3 regions of the Priestia sp. SRI_019 genome follow, and region 2 is predicted to be linked to each of the others. Evidence: riboswitches for the same ligand, from Rfam matches in the RefSeq annotation. Region 2 holds a riboswitch; each other region holds the start of a gene.

The links. Region 2 has a riboswitch for S-adenosylmethionine ahead of AC2YJL_RS17885 (hypothetical protein). Riboswitches for the same ligand answer to the same signal wherever they lie in the genome.
Region 1: linked by a shared signal. The riboswitch ahead of AC2YJL_RS05595 (BMP family lipoprotein) and the one ahead of AC2YJL_RS17885 (hypothetical protein) in region 2 are both predicted to bind S-adenosylmethionine.
Region 3: linked by a shared signal. The riboswitch ahead of AC2YJL_RS16820 (trans-sulfuration enzyme family protein) and the one ahead of AC2YJL_RS17885 (hypothetical protein) in region 2 are both predicted to bind S-adenosylmethionine.

What each region holds. Positions count from the first base shown of each region.
Region 1 is NZ_JBYCZN010000001.1:1,084,867-1,089,491, forward strand. Features, by position in the region: gene AC2YJL_RS05575 (cyclase family protein) at 1-167, shown strand, start outside; gene AC2YJL_RS05580 (GNAT family N-acetyltransferase) at 164-1,006, shown strand; gene AC2YJL_RS05585 (YjgB family protein) at 1,034-1,618, opposite strand; gene AC2YJL_RS05590 (hypothetical protein) at 1,956-2,114, opposite strand; SAM riboswitch class I at 2,442-2,548, shown strand; gene AC2YJL_RS05595 (BMP family lipoprotein) at 2,624-3,634, shown strand; gene AC2YJL_RS05600 (ABC transporter ATP-binding protein) at 3,717-4,625, shown strand, end outside.
Region 2 is NZ_JBYCZN010000002.1:1,502,882-1,507,506, reverse strand. Features, by position in the region: gene AC2YJL_RS17895 (GNAT family N-acetyltransferase) at 93-599, shown strand; gene AC2YJL_RS17890 (amidohydrolase) at 647-1,801, shown strand; SAM riboswitch class I at 1,865-1,966, shown strand; gene AC2YJL_RS17885 (hypothetical protein) at 2,035-2,277, shown strand; gene AC2YJL_RS17880 (M20/M25/M40 family metallo-hydrolase) at 2,744-4,357, shown strand; gene AC2YJL_RS17875 (VOC family protein) at 4,376-4,625, opposite strand, start outside.
Region 3 is NZ_JBYCZN010000002.1:1,292,649-1,297,273, reverse strand. Features, by position in the region: gene AC2YJL_RS16830 (spore coat protein) at 1-576, shown strand, start outside; gene AC2YJL_RS16825 (hypothetical protein) at 646-1,308, shown strand; SAM riboswitch class I at 1,475-1,592, shown strand; gene AC2YJL_RS16820 (trans-sulfuration enzyme family protein) at 1,664-2,809, shown strand; gene AC2YJL_RS16815 (trans-sulfuration enzyme family protein) at 2,793-3,974, shown strand; gene AC2YJL_RS16810 (hypothetical protein) at 4,012-4,278, opposite strand; gene AC2YJL_RS16805 (SIMPL domain-containing protein) at 4,341-4,625, opposite strand, start outside.

The DNA.
Region 1 (4,625 bases), on a different contig from region 2:
GACCAGCTCATACGCTGCTGTTAGGAGGGGACATTGTAATTGCTGAACACTTATGTCACTTAGATCAACTAACGGCGGAGTCCTTTTTATTTTACGCCGTGCCTCCTAAAATAAAAGGAGTTGGAACGTTTCCGGTAAGAGCATTTGCGGAGGTAGAAAGAAAATGATCCAGTTACATAGATATAGAGAAGTGCAGGAATTTAAAAACCAAGTAGAGCCGCTTTTATCAAAGAATGAAGTTCTTTATAACTTAGCGCTTGGCATTTTACACAGCTTGCAGGAAAACAGCAAACCAAATTTTATGGGTGTTATTTTAAAAGACAGCCGTGCTGCGCTTGTGTTTCTGCAAACCCATCCTAAGCAAATCATCCTGTCTCAAATACAGCAGCTAACGGAGAGTGAACTAAGCGAAGCGGCAGAGCTGTTACAAGAAATCGACATACCGGGTTTAGTTGGAGAGAAACAAACGGTTTTATATCTTTCTCAAAAACTAGCAGATTTAAAAAATCAAGAAGCTTCTTTGAAAATGGATCAGCGCATTTACCGGTTAGACAAAGTGAAAAAAGCTGTGGAAGCTGAAGGTATGCTGGTAAAAGCAAGATTAAAGCACCTTCGGCTCGTGACAGAATGGATTTGGGAGTTTATGGGCGTCATTGGAGAGCCTGTATCAAAAGAACAAGCTGCCAAAACAGGAGAAGCTTTTATTAAAGCAGGAAGGTTATTTTTATGGGAAGTGAATGGCAAGTATGTGTCGATTGCCAATGCTACGCGCCCAACGGCCCATAACATTACGATTAACTATGTGTACACACCTCTTGAAGAACGTAAAAAAGGCTATGCCTCAAGCTGTGTATCCACGCTTTCTCAGCTTATGCTAGACGAAGGAGTTCAAACAACAAGTTTATACACAGATATGACAAATCCTACGTCTAACAAGATTTATATGGAGATTGGGTATGAACACGTAGCGGATTCAGCATTGGTTTTATTTCATGAAAAAAAGTAGCAGACAGCCTGCTACTTTTTCTATTACTTAAGGTTTTTTAACTAAATTAACGTGATTTAACGTTTTGCTATCATCAAAAATGAATTCAAGATCATAGGCGCCGGCGTGATAGGTGTACTTCGTTTGAGCCGTACCATCACCTTTTACTTTGCTTGTAAAGTTCGGCTGACCTAATTCTTTCTTTAAGTTAGCTTGGGTGATGGAGCCTAGATTTGTTTGACGCTCTACATTTGTACCAAAATAGCGGATTTCGTTAATGACGTTATTTTGATCATAGCCAAATGCGTATCCAGGGTGACCCATTTCCGGGTGATAGTAGTCAAAGTTGTTTGATGAACCTTCAGGCGGGGGACCGAACTGATCGCGAACGTCTTGACGCAGTGTTTTGCCAATTTTGAAGTCTGCCGTTAGGCGTGGCACTTCACCTTTTACTGCGGCGTTGTAAATTTCATTAATGTTTTTTACAGCTGTTTGACTTTGACTGCTTGTTTCTTGAGATGTAGCTGCGTGGGCTGGTGTATCAAGCTGAGCGACAGGAGCAAATCCAAACGCAGCAATTCCTGTAATCGTTGCAGCCGCCGCTGCTTTTGATAGTCGTTGTTTCATTTTCATGATTTTTTCCTCCTATATATAACGATTTAGCAACTTCAGTCTACCTAAAAGAGCAGGTAGGCCAGAATAGTCAAGGAGTCTTAGTTTAGTTGGTAACTGATATATATATAATTTAACACGTCTTTTAGAATGTAAACGTCAGGTAAAGTAAAAAGCAAAAAACAATTCATTTATCATAGGTTAAAAGATTGGTTTATATTCCTTTATTAGGTAAAAAACGTAATATAGAGAGGGTTCTAATTCATTATAAAATATTAGATATTAACCGAGATTACTTATACTAAAGCAGCTAAAAGAAAACACCACTTTACTAATAAAAGGTAGTGATTTTTTTATCTTATCTTAGTTTCGCTCTTGCTATACCTGTTACGACCATACTAGTAATAAAAATAACTACAATTCCAATATTGGTCGGGGTATCAAAAAAGATTTTTGAAACCGCCAAAGCGATAATGAGTCCAATAGCTACTCCAGATAATTCTTTCATCAATTTCAACGTTAACACCTCTTAAAAAATATCGCTCAGGAAAAGTCTAACATTCTTGGTAAAGTGATTTCAATCGATAGTGGATTAACAAAAGAGATGTAATAAAAGTGCTCTGCTACACATGACCCTTCTAGAAGACTAGCTGACTTACCGTAAGCGCTTTGCTAGAAAGCATACGATGATTAATTTAGAAGATTGATCTGTATTTTAGTAGACTAAAACCATATAATCCTATCTGTTTTTTAAGTTTTTTGCGTGAAAAAGAAAAATAATATTGACAATTGTTAAAAAACTATTAATATTGACTATATTACATAAAACAAATAGCTATTGTTTTCCTTATCAAGAGAGGTGGAGGGACTGGCCCTGTGAAACCCGGCAACCGCTGTCTATGACAGAATGGTGCCAAATCCTTAAGAACAGTATGTTCTTGAAGATGAGGAAGAGACGTTTGGTTAACGAGCTCTTCCTTTATATAAAGGAAGAGCTTTTTTTATATTATAGGGGGAGTAAGTTAAATGAAGAGACTTCTTATTTTAGCCGTTGCGCTTGTACTACTCGTAACTGGCTGTCAGTCAAAAAGCACAAAAAGCAGCGGAAGTGAAGAGAAAGGAAAGAAGCGAATTGCTCTTGTTTTACCTGAAAAGATTGGAGTTAACCCGTTTTTTCAACAAATGGATGATGGAGCAAAACGCGCTGGGAAGAAGTACAACATTGATGTAAAGACAATTGAATCTACGGACCAAGCAGCCATTGAAAGTAACTTGCGTGCTGCCGTAGCAGAAAATTATGATTTGATTATTACGTCTTCTTTTGAATCCGAAGATGCATTGAAAAAAGTAGCTCAAGAAAACCCGCAGCGTCAATTTGCGATTATTGATACAGTGGTCGATTTACCAAATGTAAGAAGCGTTGTATTCCGTGAACAAGAAGCTTCATATTTATTAGGAGCAGCGGCAGGATTAGTTACAAAAACGAATAAAGTAGGAATGGTTGCAGCTGATGATATTCCATTATTAAAAAAATGGACGGTAAGTTTTAAAGAAGGATTACAATCAACAAATCCAAAAGCAGAGTTTCTAGTAAACTATGTTGGAAGCTTCTCTGATCCAGCTAAAGCAAAAGAACTTGCTATTTTACAGGCTTCAAAAGGAGCTGACTTTATCGCCGGAGCTTCAGCGGTAGGCGACTTGGGTGTATTTGAAGCAGCAAAAGAAAAGGGTTTTTATACGGCTGGCCAAGATATTGACCGTACGGAAGTAGATCCTGAGCATATCGTTTTATCGCAGTTAAAAGGATCTGATGCGGCTGCTTATGAAACGGTAGAAGCACTGGCAAATGACAAATTTAAATCGGGCGTAGTGACATACGGCTTGAAAGAAAAAGGTGTTGGGTTAACGTATGTGACTCAAGACAGCAAGACGCCTCTTAATGACTTTGTAGGGCAAGATGTAATTGATCAATTAAAAGAAATTAAAGATTCGATTATTGATGGAAAAACAGTGGTAAAAGATCCGTTAGCAAAGTGAGTTGAAAAGAGAAGTCGAGTAAGGCTGGCTTCTCTTTCTTATTTTTGAAAAAATCCTAATGGGGAAAGGAGCAATGAATAGAATGAGTGAGCTGCTGCAGTTAACGAATTTGACGAAGAAATACGGTTCATTTTTAGCAAATGATAACGTGTCCTTTAAACTGAAAAAAGGCGAGGTTCACGCGCTCGTTGGAGAAAATGGCGCTGGAAAAACGACGTTGATGAGGATGCTTTACGGAATGGAAAAGCCGAGTTCAGGAAGTATTCAGTTACACGGGAGAACCGTCTCGTTTTCATCTCCTGCAGATGCGATCAAAAATGGAATAGGTATGGTGCATCAGCATTTTATGGTTTTTCCGCATTTTACAGTGGCTGAAAACATTGTCTTGGGGCATGAGCCAAAGAAAGGCCTCTTTTTTAATAGAAGGCAGGCGAAAGCAGATGTACAGCAATTAACCCAAACCTATCAAATTTCAGTAGATGTTCATAAGAAAGTAAAACATTGCTCAATTGGAGAACAGCAAAAGATTGAGATTTTAAAAGTGCTGTATCAAGGAGCAGAAATCATTATTTTAGACGAGCCTACCGCCGTTCTTACTCCTCATGAAGTGAAGGAACTATTAAAAACAATCCGTTTTTTAGCTTCTCAAGGTAAAAGTATCATTATTATTACACATAAGCTGCAAGAAGTGATGGAAGTAGCGGACCGCATTACGGTTCTTCGAAATGGTAAAGTAGCCGGCGTCACAAGTAAAGAAGATACCAATGCTCACCACCTAGCCAAGCTGATGGTAGGGCGAGAATTAAAAGAGCGTCCTGCAAGAATACCATCACAAGGTACCTCTCATTTAAACGTACAAAATCTCTTTTTAAAAGGAAAAGGACAAAAAAACGTATTGCAAAATGTGTCTCTTCACGTTTCTGCAGGCGAAATTGTCGGTATTGCAGGCGTGTCGGGAAATGGACAATCAGAGCTGCTTCAAGCCATTGCT
Region 2 (4,625 bases):
TGAGTACGCAAGGCGGCAGTCTGTCTTTTTTAATTCTTAGTAAACTTATAAGTTAAATAAAATATTTAAGCACTACATAAGGAGACGAAGAGATGAAAAATGAATTCCGTTTGGCAACAAATGACGACGCAGATAACTTATTGAACTTAACTCTACAAGCATATAAGCCTATTCGAGAGCTAGGCATTCCTTTCTTAGCAGCTACTGCTGATCTTGCCCTCGTTAAGAAAAATATTTCTCAAAACCTTTGCTATGTATATGAAGAAGATAAAAGAATCGCTGCAACTGTGTCGATACGAATGCCTTGGGGAGAACATCCAGGTCCGTTTGCTGTTCCGCACCTTTGGTGGTTTGCAGTAGACCCGTCGTTTGCCAGGAAAGGCGTTGGTTCTAAGCTGCTGTATCTAGTAGAGGAAGAGGTAATAAAAAATACGTTTAAATCACCAGGTGTGTCTTTAGGAACAGCAAAAGAACATCCTTGGTTAGTTGAGATGTATGAACGAAAAGGATATGTTCAAGCTAAAGAAAAGCACCTTGCAGAAGGTTATACGACCGTATTTCTTTATAAAAAATTCAATGAGGTACACTCTTTGTCGTAAAAGATAGAGAAGTGATCTAAATTAAGAAATGTGAAAGAGTGATAAAGATGACAGATCAATTACTACTAAATGAGCTAATAGACATACGCCGTGAGCTGCACCGGTTTCCAGAGCTTTCAATGAAAGAATATGAAACAACTAAACGTATTAAAAAGTGGTTAAAGCACTATGATATTTCTACAGCGGATGCATTCCAATTAGACGTAGGAGCAGTAGCAGAAATTGTGGGAGGAAAGCCGGGACCTACTATCGCTATTCGAGCTGATATTGATGCGCTGCCAATTGAAGAAAAGACCAATCTGCCATTTGCTTCTGAAGTGAACGGTGTTATGCACGCATGCGGCCATGATTTTCACACGGCTTCTATAATCGGAGCAGCTATCCTTCTTAAAGAGCGTCAGCAGGAGCTTTGCGGTACGGTTCGATTTATCTTTCAGCCAGCCGAAGAAACGGCTTCTGGGGCAAAAATGCTAGTGGAAAAAGGTGTGCTTGAAGGAGTGGAAGCGATATTTGGGATGCATAACAAACCGGATCTTCCTGTAGGGACCATAGGTATCAAACCGGGACCTTTAATGGCAAGCGTTGATCGTTTTGAAATTGACGTCAAAGGAGTAGGAGGTCACGCGGGCATCCCTGAAAAAACAGTAGATCCGATTGCTGCTGCTGGTCAAATTGTTACTAGTTTACAAACCATTGTCAGCCGTAATCTCAGCCCCTTTCAAAATGTTGTTGTCAGCATAACTCAAATCCACGGAGGGAGCTCGTGGAACGTCATTCCTGACAAAGTAACGCTTGAAGGAACGGTGCGTACCTTTCAAGAAGAAGCGAGAGAAAAAATACCGGCTCTTATGAAACGAACTGCTGAAGGGATTGGCGCAGCTTTCGGGGCTTCAGTAGACGTTAAATGGTATCCATATCTTCCTGTAGTCAACAATGATGATACGCTGGAAAAAATGGCTATTAAAGCGGCAGAAGATCTTAGTTATCAAGTCGTAGAAGCTGAACAATCGCCTGGAGGAGAAGATTTTGCCGTATATCAGCAGCATGTACCAGGATTTTTTGTATGGATGGGTACAGCTGGAGAATATGAATGGCACCATCCTTCTTTTTCATTAAATGAAGAGGCATTACTTGTAGCAGCTTCTTATTTTGCTAATCTAAGCTTTCATTTTTTGAATTCATTCCATTACCAAAAAAATTAAAATATTTTTATTTTTCTATTTACGCGGATGAAATTGTTTGATAAAATAAATTTTAAATTAAAAAAGTTATCACGAGTGGACGAGAGATCTGGCTCTTTGACTCCACAGCAACCTACGAATGTAAGGTGCTCCTACCAGCAAAGCATGTGCTTTGGGTGATAAAACGGGTGAAAAACTCATTTTGCATCAAAGCAAAATGAGTTTTTTTTATTTTTCTAAAAGGAGAGGGTTTTATGAGTCATACAGCAGTTGCAGCACATACAGGAGAGAAAGCATTAAAGGAAGCCGTGAAATTATTAGGAAAGCATTATGAAGTAGCTTATCGTGAATTAGAAACATTTTACGAAATTGTGGTCGAAAACCAAGTTCGTACATATGCTGTAGGCATAGATATTAAAGATGTACAAAAAGCAAATGAACTAGAAATTTATTCATCATGCTGTTCCAAGCTTGAGCGAGTAGGCTGTCTGTTATAGAAGTCTGCTCGCGCCTCTATTTTTTAAGTATTTTTAAATAGAAAGCATGTTTTTTGACAACCGAAGAATCTGGTGGGTATAATCATTACTCACTAGGTTTCAAAATTAATCATAAATTGTCGAAATTTTTACACAAATTAAAGGTTACATTCGAAATGAATTGTGGTATGTTATAAAACAAGAATATTTTATGAAAGGAGCATTGAAATGGAAATGTCTCTTGAACACGGAAACGATGCAGGAAGCGAACAGCTTATTGATCGTATCCTAGACTTTTTAGAAGATGACCAAAAGTAAAAAAAGAGTGTGCGGTGCTATCCCTAGCCGCGCACTCTTTTTTTATCATGTGCGTAAAGGCAGCGCCATACTATGATACATAGGGATAGAATGAAAGGGTCTCTGTCAAAGGGATTGACGAATGGTTTTGTTTGATAGAAAATTTAGAAAAAGGAAAGAGATGAAGGGTATGTCGAACAAAACATCTTTGTATCAAACAAAAGAACAGTTAAAAAAACTTGTAAGCGAATTGGTTTCTATACCTAGCGTGACAGGAACGATGGCAGAAGTGGAAATGGCTGAATCGATAGCGTCGTATTTATTGAAGCTGCCTTACTTTCAAAAAAACGAGCAGGTCGAGCTTCATTCAACAGGAGACGGGCGATCGATTGTCACAGCTTTTGTTCAAGGGAAAAATACGAATAAAACAGTTGTACTCGTAAGTCATTACGATGTAGTGGATGTACAAGATTATGGACAGTGGAAAAAAGATGCTTTTCACGCTCATACATTAACGAGTACTTTTTATAACCATATGGAACAAGTTCCAGCACACGTACAAAAGGATATGATAAAAGGAGACTGGCTTTTTGGCCGAGGAACGATGGACATGAAAGCAGGCATTGCCCTGCATATCAGTATGGTTGAACGAGCATGCAACGGAGAGTTTGACGGAAACATCCTGCTGCTGTCGGTGCCGGATGAAGAAGTAAATTCGCTTGGGATGAGAAAAGCAGTGCCTGTTCTTTTAGAACTTGCCCGCAAACATCAGCTGGATTTTTCTCTCATGCTAAATGCAGAACCAGTGTTCAGCCGCTATCCCGGAGATCAAACGAACTATGTGTACTCAGGATCGATTGGGAAGATCATGCCAAGCTTTTTGTGTTATGGAAAAGAAACTCATGTAGGGGAACCGCTAGCTGGGTTAAATGCTAATTTACTAGCTTCTTATTTAACAAAAGAAATAGAATTAAACGTTGATTTTTGCGAAAAAGTAAGAGATGAAACGAGTCCACCTCCTACGGTGCTGATACAAAAAGATTTAAAAGAAGAGTATTCAGTTCAAGTTCCGCACTCTGCCGTTGTATTATTTAATTTATTTATGTTAAACCGCTCTCTTAAAGAAGTAACAGATCTGCTGTTGAAATCGGCTGACAAAGCGGCTTTGAATGTGAAAAAACATTATAATAAAGCCGCTAGGCAGTACGCTGCGGGAATGGAGGGTTCATCTCTTGACGTGAACGTATGGACGTATGAAGAACTTTATACTCATGCAGTCAAACAGCACGGTGAAAAATATGTGCAAGAAATGGAAGCGGCACTTTTGGAACAAGAGGATGATGATAGAAATAAAACCATTAACTTAGTAAACTCTTTAGCTGGTTTATGTAAAGAAGCAGCTCCGATGATGGTCTTATTTTTTACGCCGCCTTTTTATCCGGCCGTTTGTTCACATGATGATCCCTTTGTACAAGAGATTTTGTCAAACGTACAGGCAACTGCCAAAGAGCAATTCCAAGTGGAGCTAGTTGAACAAAGTTATTTTGGCGGAATTTCGGATTTAAGCTATGCCAGCCTGCAGCATCCGCTTCATACATTTAACACGTTAGTAGCCAATATGCCGCTATGGAATAAAGGGTATCATATCCCGCTAGAAGAGCTAGAGGAGCTGAAGATGCCGGTGCTGAACATTGGACCGCTGGGAAGAGATGCGCATCAATGGACCGAAAGATTAGACGTTCAGTATTCCTTTGAAATTTTGCCTCATTTCATTTATCAAGCTATAAAAGAAGCGCAGAAATAAACATCCGCCTGCGGATCTTTATTTGTTGAATTTAAACGAAGCTCCTTGTACGGTAATTTGTTGCGATGTTAGAGCGTGATCCAATTCAACCAAAAATGGACGCTCTCCAACTTTTTTTAATGTATCATGGACAACACCTTGTGTTCCGCTGCAAAAAATAAGGTTTCCTCCATTGACATATAGTTTTTGACAACGTGCATCAAGTAAAGAGTCTTTGTAGCTTTCGCCAGACTGAACGCCCAGCAGTTTCGTCCACTTGCTGATGGAT
Region 3 (4,625 bases), 210 kb from region 2:
GTACTACTCACAGAAGACGACGGTGTCATCTATATTAATACTGAACACGTTAAGAGTGTGAGTGAATATCAAAACAACGATGGAGATCAAACTAATCAATCTGCAAATGAACTCTTAGTGAGCCAAGAACCAGAATATATGAAATCCAAAAGCTTTAACGATCTTTTTGCCCACCTTTCTCATAAATGGGTATCAATCAATAATGGAGGACCTGAAGCTGTAGAGGGCGTGTTAGTACAAAGCCGAAATGGTACATTTACACTTGTGCAGAATAATCAAGTATTACGCTTACAGCCAAGACACGTTAAAACCATTTGTGTAGGAGCAAAAGGGGCTTTTAAACAAAACGATAACAATCAAAATAATGAAGAAACAGAAGAAAATGGAGAGACTGAAGCTGCAAAGTCTACAGAAGAACGTACAGGAAGCCGTACGGGAGAACGTACAGGTGGACGTACAGGACGCCGCACGGGTGGACGCACAGACGATCGTTCTCGAGGACGCCGTACGGGTTCACGCTCTTCAACACCGGCTGAGAAAGTTATTAAAACGAAAAATTATCGTTGGAAAGCATGATGAAATGGAACATAAAAGGTGCTTATAAAGCACCTTTTCTATCATATGGGAAAAAGGAGGAGAATGAGAATGAGTATGAATCATTATATCAATAAAATTGTGGAGTTAGATATTTCAGGTAAAACGACATTTGTTGGCAGACTTATTGATCTTGGATTAGATATTATGGTTTTGTATAATGGACATGATTATTTGTATATTCCTCTTTTACACATGCATGGTTTGCGGGAAGTATCTGAAGAAGACTATACGGTTTTACGTGAAATAGAAGAGAACTTAATAGAAGAAAGTCAGCGAATTTCTTACCGTAATATTTTACAGCAGGCAAAAGGGAAATTTATTGAAATTTATGTAACGGGAGGGAAATCATTGCATGGCTATATTACAAGCGTGCTGAATGATTATCTCGTGTTTTATTCTCCAGTGTATAAAAATGTCTTTGTTTCTCTGCATCATTTGAAATGGCTTACCCCTTACAGCAATGAGTTAACCCCTTATTCTTTAAGTGACAAAGAGCTCCCAGTAAGACCTGCCTCTGCACCTTTTGTCAGAAACTTTGAAGAGCAGCTTAAAAAATATGAAAATCAGCTGGTCGTATTAGATTTAGGGGATCAATCAGAAAAAATTGGCGTACTTAAAGAAGTTTCTAATAATATTGTTGAACTAATTACGGCAAATGGAGAAAGTATGTATTGGAAGTTAGCTCACGTGAAATCTGTGCACTTGCCTTAGAAAAAGAGACCTCGCTTTCGTCTCTTTTTTTATGTGCTTATCAGGACAAGTATATTGAATAAACAAATGAGATGATTTAAATTTTTTAGAAAATTATGTTGACAATAAAGAAAATCTTTATTAAAGTTATTAACAACAAACGTTAACCACCAACAATTATATAGAACTCTTATCAAGAGTGGCGGAGGGACTGGCCCTGCGATGCCCGGCAACCATCAAATGAAACATTCATTTGAACGGTGCTAATTCCTGTGGAACATCAGTATTGTTCTAACAGATGAGAGAAATCGTGTATAAACGAACACTCTTCCATCTGTGAAGAGTGTTTTTTATTTTGAGTTAAGGAGAGAAATAGATGAAAATTGAAACTTTATTAGTTCGTTCAGGAGTAGGTCGTGACCCTTCAACAGGTTCTATTACAACACCCATTTACCAAGCATCAACATTTGCTCATCCTGCTTTAGGGCAAAGTACAGGATTTGACTATGCACGTACGGCAAACCCTACTCGTACAGCATTGGAAGAAGCAATTGCTGCTTTGGAAAAAGGAGAAGTAGGAGTAGCATTCGCTTCAGGAATGGCGGGTGTAATGGCAGTTTTAGCACTATTTAAAAACGGAGATCATTTAATTGTATCAGAGGATTTATACGGAGGAACGTACCGAGTACTAAATGAAATCTTTTCAGAGCAAGGAATTACTGTTTCGTACGTCAACACAGCCCATCTCGAACAAGTAAAAGATGCGCTTCGTCCTAATACAAAAGCTTTATTTATTGAAACACCTACGAATCCAATGATGCACGTGACTGATTTGCCAGAAGCAATTGCGTTAGCTAAACAGCATGATTTGCTTACTATCGTTGACAATACCTTCATGTCGCCTTATTATCAGCGTCCTTTAGAGCTTGGAGCAGATATTGTGATACATAGCGCAAGCAAATACATTGGGGGTCATAATGATGTAGTTGCTGGTCTTGTAGTGGCTCGATGTAGTAGCTTAGGAGAGAAAATTCGTTTTTATCAAAATGCAGCGGGGGCAATCTTAGGTCCACAGGACAGCTGGTTGTTATTACGCGGTGTTAAAACGCTAGCGCTTCGTATGGAAAAGCATAATGAAAACGCACTGAAAATTGCAAATTGGCTTACTGCTCATGATCTCGTGGAAAAAGTGTATTACCCTGGTCTTGAAACACATCCAGGCTATGAAATCATGAAGAAACAAGCAACTGGATTTGGAGGCATGATTTCTTTTGCTGTCTCACACCCTGACATCGTGTCAGTACTTTTAGAAAATGTCAAAGTTATTACATTTGCAGAAAGCTTAGGAGGCGTGGAAAGTTTAATGACATTCCCAGCTCGTCAAACACATGCTGATATTCCGGAGGAAATTCGAAATCGTGTCGGAGTAACAAACTGTTTACTGCGATTATCAGTTGGAATTGAGCACGCAGATGATTTAATTAAAGATTTGAAGGAGGCATTTGATGCATACCAACAATAATAAACATAGATTTGGAACGAACTTAATTCATGCAAATACAGGAATTGACGGTCATTTTGGAGCGGTTAACGTACCTATTTATCAGGTATCTACATTTAACCAAGAAGATGAGACGAACAACGGCCGCTATGACTATTCTCGTTCAGGAAATCCAACTCGTGAGGCTTTAGAAAACACCATTGCTCAGCTAGAAAATGGATACGCTGGTTTTGCTTTTTCATCAGGTATGGCTGCTATCTCATCGGTGTTATCTATTTTTGAATCAGGGGATGAAATTTTAGTTTCACATGATACGTACGGCGGGACATATCGTGTATTAACACGATTATTTTCAAAGTTTGGTATCAAAACAACTTTTGTTGATACAACGAAGGTTGAGAAAGTAGAAGAAGCTATCACAAAAGATACGAAGGCCATTTATATCGAAAGCCCTTCAAATCCATTTTTACAGGTAACGGATATTAAAGCAGTAGCAAGTTTGGCGAAGGAGCGCAATCTCCTTACAATTGTGGATAACACGTTTTTAACACCTTATCTACAGCAGCCGATTGACCTTGGTGTAAACATTGTGATTCATAGTGCTACAAAATACATCAGCGGCCACAGTGACGTCATTGGCGGTTTAGTTGTAGTAAGCGATGAAAAGCTAGCAGAAGAAGTAAAGTTTGTACAAAATGCTTTTGGTGCTATCTTGGGACCGCAGGATTGTTTTTTACTGCTTCGAGGAATTAAGACATTAAAAGTTCGTTTAGATCAGCAGTTAAAAACAGCGCTACAGTTTGCAAAATGGCTTGAAGAACAATCTCTAGTGAGCCGTGTATACTACCCGGGCTTAAAAAGTCATCCAGATCACAAACTGATTTCAGAACAAGCAAATGGATACGGAGCTATGATTTCTTTCCAAGTACAGGATGAAAAAGTAGCACGACATATTTTACAAGGAGTCAAATTAGCTTCAATTGGCGTTAGTCTAGGTGCAGTTGAATCCATTCTAACGCATCCTGCAACAATGTCTCATGCAAGTATCCCAAAAGAAGTACGTGAAGAAAAAGGAATTACTGATTCACTCCTTCGCCTTTCAGTAGGGTTAGAGGAATTTGAGGATTTGAAGCAAGACTTTAACGCTGTTTTTCAAAGCTTAGAAGAAAAAGCGTTAATTAAATAAGGAAAAGGACTTCCGTCAAGGAAGTCCTTTTTTATCGTTATACACAGCTATCTAAAAGGTTTGTGTATAGGGACGCAAGCGCAACTTTTTCATCAGAGGAAAGACTGCTGTTTAGAATTCTTTTTATGCCAAGGTGATATTTTACATACGGTGTTTGCCGGACGCGTGGATGAGTCATTTCATCTTTTAAATCTTTCATAATGGCTTCGTGAAGCTGATCTTCACTTGTCATGGCTTGTTTAGAAGCGAACGAACGGTTCAACCATAGGGTTTGATAAGCTGCTAGTAAATGTTCAGAAGTCATTGTGCAAAGAGCTCCTTTAGATTAGTTTCTTCATTATAATAATCTATAGTTTACCACAAGTATTAATACGTGTACGTAACTTTTACAGAAGCAGATACAATCAAGGACTGAGCTTGAATAGGGGGAGAGGCTGCTAATAACTTAGGCGAGGAGCCAGATGACTGATAGACAGGTCCTTCTTCGATTAAAATAGGAATTTGGTTAATAGGGAGCTGCAGCGTGTTGGCAATGGTAAAGGCCTTTTCTTTAGCGTTAAGCAAAGCTTTGCTTATCGCTTCTTGTTCATATTTATCATCATTTGTAACGTGGAATTGAAGATCTTGCGCTACGTTGGCTCCGCTTGAAAA